Linked DNA regions of Terriglobus albidus. The protein of the gene in region 1 interacts with the protein of each later gene in a pairwise test. Links are inferred from orthologs where the notes say so. Each region holds a gene or a part of one and is shown on either strand. Other genes may lie near its edges. The genes, in order: groL and aceE.

Evidence for each region.
Region 2: the proteins of groL (region 1) and aceE interact in binary tests that used the Escherichia coli proteins (3 or more experiments, as listed by UniProt). The link is inferred for Terriglobus albidus from one-to-one orthologs.

Annotation. Positions count from the first base shown.
Region 1 is NZ_CP042806.1:4,527,649-4,530,914, reverse strand. The notes cover bases 191-3,138. They hold groL (chaperonin GroEL), read right to left. Parts: upstream 2,525-3,138; coding sequence 857-2,524; downstream 191-856. Other genes in these bases: FTW19_RS18040 (co-chaperone GroES), read right to left, coding at 2,622-2,918; FTW19_RS18050 (REP-associated tyrosine transposase), read right to left, coding at 262-693. In the rest of the region: FTW19_RS18055 (zinc-dependent alcohol dehydrogenase family protein), read left to right, coding at 1-112; FTW19_RS18035 (carboxypeptidase-like regulatory domain-containing protein), read left to right, coding at 3,144-3,266.
Region 2 is NZ_CP042806.1:4,256,465-4,259,991, reverse strand. What follows is about bases 319-3,527. They hold aceE (pyruvate dehydrogenase (acetyl-transferring), homodimeric type), read right to left. Parts: upstream 3,198-3,527; coding sequence 519-3,197; downstream 319-518. Other genes in these bases: argJ (bifunctional glutamate N-acetyltransferase/amino-acid acetyltransferase ArgJ), read right to left, coding at 3,390-3,527; FTW19_RS16915 (hypothetical protein), read right to left, coding at 319-406. Outside these bases: more of FTW19_RS16915, read right to left, coding at 1-318. UniProt on the Escherichia coli protein: Component of the pyruvate dehydrogenase (PDH) complex, that catalyzes the overall conversion of pyruvate to acetyl-CoA and CO(2).

The DNA.
Region 1 (3,266 bases):
GCTGCGTCCCATGGTCGACGAGCGTCGTTTTACTTTCGAGACCGCGCTCGAAGCGCATGAACTTGTTGAGAGCGGTAAGGCGAACGGGAAGATTGTGATTGATGTGATCTAGAAGTCTTTGTTTGACCTATAGATATGCGGCCGAAATAAGTGGAAGAAATTCGATTGACTACTAAACGCAGTTTTTGAGTGGCACATGGTTGTGCTTATTTCGGGTGCCCCACCCTCGCAACGCTAGGGTGGGTTCGATGGTACGAGACTCTAAACGACGAGAGGAACGTTGTAACTCGACCACAGCCACATTTCGGGAAAAGGAACGAGCCCTCGAACGACGGGATTGTTATGCATGTAGTCGAGCTTTTCTCGAATCTTCGCCGTAGTGAGAACGTTGAAGTCGTAATATCGGGGAAGCCAGAATGGTTTTTGCGCACAACGCTTTGCGACTGAGACTTTAAGGGCTTGAATGAAGGTCCCGAGAGCTACTTCTTCTTTGGGAATAGCAATCAGCAGGTGGACATGCTCGGGCATGACGACGTAGCCGATGATTTCAATCCCATATCGTTGGCTGACAGATCGAAGTGATTCCAGGAAGAGATTCTTTGTTTCGGCAGATTCCAGGTATGGACGCCGGCCATCGCAACTGAAGGTCACAAAATGAACCTCAGTTGTATGACGGGCAAGTCCTAATGGCATGAGGAGATTGTAGGTTAACCGCGCTTGTATGCCATCGAACCCACCCTAGCGTTGCGAGGGTGGGGCACCCGTGGTTATCTGAAATTTAAAAGCAGAACGGCCCCGGAAACCGGGGCCGTTCTGTGCCTTTGCGCGAAGCGCGATTCGCCGTCCGCGCAGGAACCTAGTACATGCCGTCCATGCCGCCGCCGTGGCTGTGGCCACCGGCAGCCGGAGCAGCCTTCTCGGGGATCTCGGAGATGAGAGCCTCGGTGGTCAGCAGCAGGCCGCTGATGGAAGCAGCGTTCTGCAGCGCGGTGCGGGTTACCTTGGTCGGGTCGATGACGCCGGCGGCAACCAGGTCCTCGAAAACGCCGGTGGCTGCGTTGTAACCCTGGTTGTCCTTGCCTTCCAGGATCTTGCCGACAACCACTGCGCCCTCTTCGCCGGCGTTGCCGACGATCTGGCGCAGGGGCTCTTCGATAGCGCGACGGATGATGGAGGCGCCGATCTTCTCATCGCCCTCGAGGGTCTTGATCAGAGCGTCGACATCCTTGGCACAGCGAACCAGAGCGACGCCGCCGCCCGGGACGATGCCTTCTTCGACGGCAGCGCGGGTCGCGTGCATGGCGTCCTCAACGCGGGCCTTCTTCTCCTTCATCTCGGTCTCGGTAGCAGCACCGACCTTGATGACGGCAACGCCGCCAACCAGCTTGGCCAGGCGCTCCTGCAGCTTCTCACGGTCGTAGTCGGAGGTGGTCTTCTCAACCTGCGCACGAATCTCGCGCACGCGGCCTTCGATCTCGGTGTCCTTACCGGCGCCGTCGACGATGGTGGTGTTGTCCTTGTCGATGGTCACGCGCTTGGCGGTGCCCAGGTCCTCGAGCTTCACGCTCTCGAGCTTGATGCCGAGGTCTTCGGTGATGGCGCGGCCACCGGTCAGGATGGCGATGTCGCCCAGCATGGCCTTGCGGCGGTCACCGAAGCCAGGCGCCTTGACGGCGGCAACGTTCAGCGTGCCACGCAGCTTGTTGACGACCAGGGTCGCCAGGGCCTCACCGTCGACGTCCTCGGCGATGATGACCAGCGGCTTGCCGGTGCGGGCGATCTGCTCCAGCAGGGGCAGCAGGTCCTTCATCGTGGAGATCTTCTTCTCGTAGATGAGGATGTAGGGGTTCTCGAGAACGGCTTCCATGCGCTCCGCATCGGTGACGAAGTAAGGCGACAGGTAACCGCGGTCGAACTGCATGCCTTCGACGACGTCGAGCTGCGTCTCCATGGTCTTGGACTCTTCCACGGTGATCACGCCATCCTTACCAACCTTCTGCATGGCGGCAGCGATGATGGAGCCGATCTGCGAGTCGGCGTTGGCCGAGATGGTGCCCACCTGAGCGATCATGTCGCCGGAGACCGGCTTCGAGAGCTTGGCCAGGGCGCCGCCCTCAACCGAGCCGTCTTCCTTGCGCTTGCCCACGATGGTCTCGACAGCCTTGTCGATGCCGCGCTTCAGAGCGGTGGGGTTCGCGCCGGCGGCAACGGTCTTCACGCCCTCGCGATAGATGGCCTGCGCCAGAACGGTAGCGGTGGTGGTGCCGTCACCGGCAACGTCCGAGGTCTTCGAGGCGACTTCCTTGACGAGCTGGGCGCCGACGTTCTCGATCGGATCCTTGAGCTCGATCTCTTTGGCAACCGTCACGCCGTCCTTGGTGATGGTTGGGGAGCCGAACTTCTTCTCGATAACAACGTTGCGGCCCTTGGGGCCCAGGGTGACCTTCACTGCGTCGGCCAGCGTGTTCACGCCGCGCAGAATGGCCTGGCGGGAGTCTTCACCGTGCAGGATTTGCTTTGCCATATTTCTTTTCCTCTAGTTCGTTAGCCCGCAGAACGGGCGAGATAGGATTCGTCCATGCCCGACGATTAGGGCAGGGGATACGACTCGGTTGTGAGGCTTACTTGACGATGCCGAGGACTTCTTCCTCGCGCATGATCAGGAACTCTTCTCCGTCGAGCTTGATCTCGGTGCCGGAGTACTTGCCGAAGAGGATCTTGTCGCCCACCTTCACATCGAGCGGGAAAACCTTGCCCTCGTCGTTCGACTTGCCCTTGCCTACTGCGATAACCTCGCCCTGCGAGGGCTTTTCCTTCGCTGAATCGGGGATGATGATGCCGCCGCGCAGAGTCTCGCCCTCTTCTACGCGCTTGACCAGAATGCGGTCATGCAGCGGAGTAAACTTCGTCGATGCCATGTGTGAACTTCTCCTTGGAATGGTTGGTCCGGCGGAATTAGCACTCACGCCTTCCGATTGCTAACGATATGCAAACGGGAAAACGAAGTCAAGCTGTGGAGATTAAATATGAGTGAAACGCGCTCATATTACTTAAGCGCTTTTGCGGGACGCTATCGAACGATATCCTCCCCCGTCCTGTGGTGGCAGAAGTACAATAACGTCAGCTTTTTGAGGGGCTCCAGGATGCGGTGTGCAGGTGTTGTAGCGTTGGCGGCGGTAATGGCGGTTACGGGCGTGAGTGGCGCCCAGGACAACCGTGAAGATCGACATGGGCGTAAGTACAAAGCGCCGCCGGAGACCTCGCGT
Region 2 (3,527 bases), 270 kb from region 1 along the record:
CTGGAAGCTGGAGATACAGCACGGGTAACTCGCGCTTCGCAGTCATTTCAATGAACCTTTCACATCCGGCAGGGAGTGCACTATCCAGATAGAGCACAGCCACAAAGCCAGGAGTGAAGTGCATGTTCGCAAAGGCAGCGCCATGTACAGCAGCGAACTGTTGCGCAGCGTCCAGCGTGCTGGGCAAAAGATTGCCGCTGCTTTGTTGCACGATGCCGACAGCCGGCGCCAGGGCGGCGGAGGCGGCGATCGTGTCCTGCGGCCGCAGGTGGTTCGCTGTAGCCGCGATACCGGCCTCAAGACCGCGTGTACGTTTGCTGCCGGAGCGCAGATCGCGCATGGCGTTGTAGAGCTGCTTGAGACGCTGATTAGGAATCAGTGGGTTTTCAAAAGTAGCGGCAGACATTTCGACCTGTTTCTCTGCAAGGTAGCACACACCGCCAAAAGAGCAAGATGGTGCTTGTGCTTGGCAAGCAAAAGCCCGGCGACAGCCGGGCTTTTACGGATGATAGTGGATCTCAGGCGCGGGCAGCGTCCTTCTTCTCGGTGTTGATGCCGAGGTCTGCAAACGCCTTGAGCGCGGTTTTGGCTTTCACCTTACCGTCGCGAACCAGCTTGGAGAGCGCGGCTGCGACGATATCCTTGGCGCCAATCTCGAAGTGCGCACGCAGGTACTCACGGTTGTCAGAGCGGCCAAAGCCGTCTGTACCGAGCGCGACCAGACGCTGGCCGAGCCACGGAGCCAGAGCATCCGGCATGACCTTCATGTAGTCCGAGGCCGCGATGACCGGCCCCTGAGCGTTGCCGAGAGCCTCCAGCAGATACGGCTTCTTCTCCGGCTCTGCGGGGTGCAGGCGATTCCACCGCTCAATCGCAAGTGCGTCGCGGCGGAGCTCGGTGTAGCTGGGGACGGACCATACGCTTGCCTGGATCTTGTACTCGTCGGCCAGAATCTGCTGCGCCTTGACCACCTCGTTCAGGATGGTGCCCGAGCCGAAGAGCTGCACCGTCGCTTCACCGGCAGCAGGCTTGTAAAGGTACAGACCCTTGAGAATACCGTTGACGTCCAGATTCGCCGGCGCCTCAGGCTGAACGTAGTCCTCGTTGTACATGGTGATGTAGTAGAAGACGTTCTCACCCTGTTCGTACATCCGCTTCAGGCCATCCTGAATGACGACTGCCATTTCGAAGAGGAAGGCAGGATCGTAGCTCAGGCAGGTTGGAACGGTGCTTGCCAGTACAGGCGAGTGGCCGTCCTGGTGCTGCAGGCCTTCGCCCAGCATGGTGGTGCGTCCAGCTGTCCCGCCCATCAGGAAGCCTTTTCCGCGAGAATCCGCAAATGCCCAGGCCATGTCTCCGACGCGCTGGAAGCCGAACATCGAGTAGTACATGTAGAACGGGATCGAAGGAATGCCGTAGTTGGAGTAGGCAGTTCCCGCAGCGGTGAAGCTGGCCATTGAACCTGCCTCGGTGATGCCTTCCTCAAGGATCTGGCCATCCTTCTCTTCGCGATAGCTCAGAAGCATGTCGGCATCGTGCGGCGTGTACTTCTGACCTTCGCAGGCATAGATGCCGACCTGCTTGATCACAGACTCAAGACCGAAGGTGCGGCCCTCGTCAGGAACGATCGGCACAACATACTTGCCGAAGTTCGGCTCCTTGAGCAGAGAGCGGAGCATGGAGACGAAGCCCATGGTGGTGGAGACTTCGCGGCCCTTGCTGCCGGCCATCCACTCCTTGAAGAAGTCGAGCCCCGGCGCCTTGAAGTTCAACGCGGGGACTTCGCGAACCGGCAGGTAACCGCCAAGTTCTTTACGGCGAGCCTGCAGGTACTGGATCTCGGGAGCATCCTGTCCAGGGTGATAGAGACCGGCATCCTTAGCAGTCTGCTCTGACACGGGAATGTCGAAACGTTTGACGAATGCCGCCAGCCCCTCGTCGGTAAGCTTCTTCTCCTGGTGGCTGGCGTTACGAGCCTCCGTCGTTCCCAGGCCATAACCTTTGACAGTCTTGGCCAGGATGACGGTCGGGCCGCCGGTGTATTCGGTCGCACGCTTGTAGGCGTTGAAGATCTTGGCGGGGTCGTGGCCGCCGCGGTGCAGGCGAGCAAGCTGCTCGTCCGTCTTGTCGGCGACCATCTCCAGAAGCTCCGGATATTTACCGAAGAAGTGCTGACGAAGGTAGGCGCCGCCTTTGGCCTTGAACGTCTGGAAATCGCCGTCGACACACTCTTCCATGCGTTTGAGCAACAGGCCCTTGTAGTCACGGGCAAAGAGCTCATCCCAGTCCGCGCCCCAGACCACTTTGATGACATTCCAGCCGGCGCCACGGAAGACGCCTTCCAACTCGTCGATAATGCGCTTGTTGCCGCGGACCGGACCGTCCAGGCGCTGCAGGTTGCAGTTGACGACGAAGATCAGGTTGTCGAGCTTCTCACGCGAAGCAAGACCGATCGCGCCCAGGGTATCCACTTCGTCCGACTCGCCGTCGCCGACGAAGGCCCAGACCTTGCGGCCGGTCTTCTGGATCAGATTTCGGTTCTCCAGGTAACGCATGAAGCGTGCCTGGTAAATCGCATTCAGCGGGCCGATGCCCATGGAAACGGTGGGGAAGTTCCAGAATTCCGGCATCAGCCAAGGGTGGGGATAGGACGACAGGCCGGGCTTAGAACGGAGCTCGTGACGGAAGTTCTTCAGGTGGTCTTCACTCAGGCGCCCTTCAAGGAAGGCGCGGGCGTAGACACCGGGCGAGGCATGGCCCTGGAAGTAGATGAAATCGCCGGGCTGGTCGCCGTACTTGCCGCGGAAGAAGTGGTTATAACCAACTTCAAGCAGGGTGCACAGCGACGAGTAGGTCGAAATATGACCGCCGATGCCGGCATCCTTCTTGTTCTGGCCGTGCACCATGGCCATGGCGTTCCAGCGGATCAGGGCCTCGACGCGGCGCTCCTGATTGCGATCGCCGGGATAAGGAACCTCATCATGGGCATGGATGGTGTTGCGATATGGGGTCGTCAGTTCGCCGGTAGCGGCCACGCCGGCTTCGGCAGCGCGCTGTTTCAGCGCAGACAGCAGCTCAGCGGCGGGTTCGTGGCCTTCGGCGACGACGAGCTCGTCAAATGCTTCAATCCACTCGGAGACTTCAGCCAGGAAATCCGGGTTGGCGGTCGCCGGAGGGTTATCGAGCTTCGTGGACATTACGGGGCACCCCTATAAGTAGAAGTTTGGGCGGATATCAGCCTGCCGCCTACCACGATAAACCGTTACCCATACGCGCGTCACCGTTTCCGTGCGATCACCGCACGGGTGTGCGAACTTTTGGGAGTTCTTGCCGGAAGAGGAGAAAATCAGGGCCCGCTCCCGGTTTTCCAGGAGCGGACAGAGGGAATACTAGCTGGAATAGTCGGCGTTGATGCTGACGTACTCGTGCGTAAGGTCGCAGGTCAGAAAGCGGGTCTCAGCCTGGCCGGCGTGGAGATCCAGCCGGATAGTGTACTCACGCTGCAGCATGACGGCATGCGCTGCGGC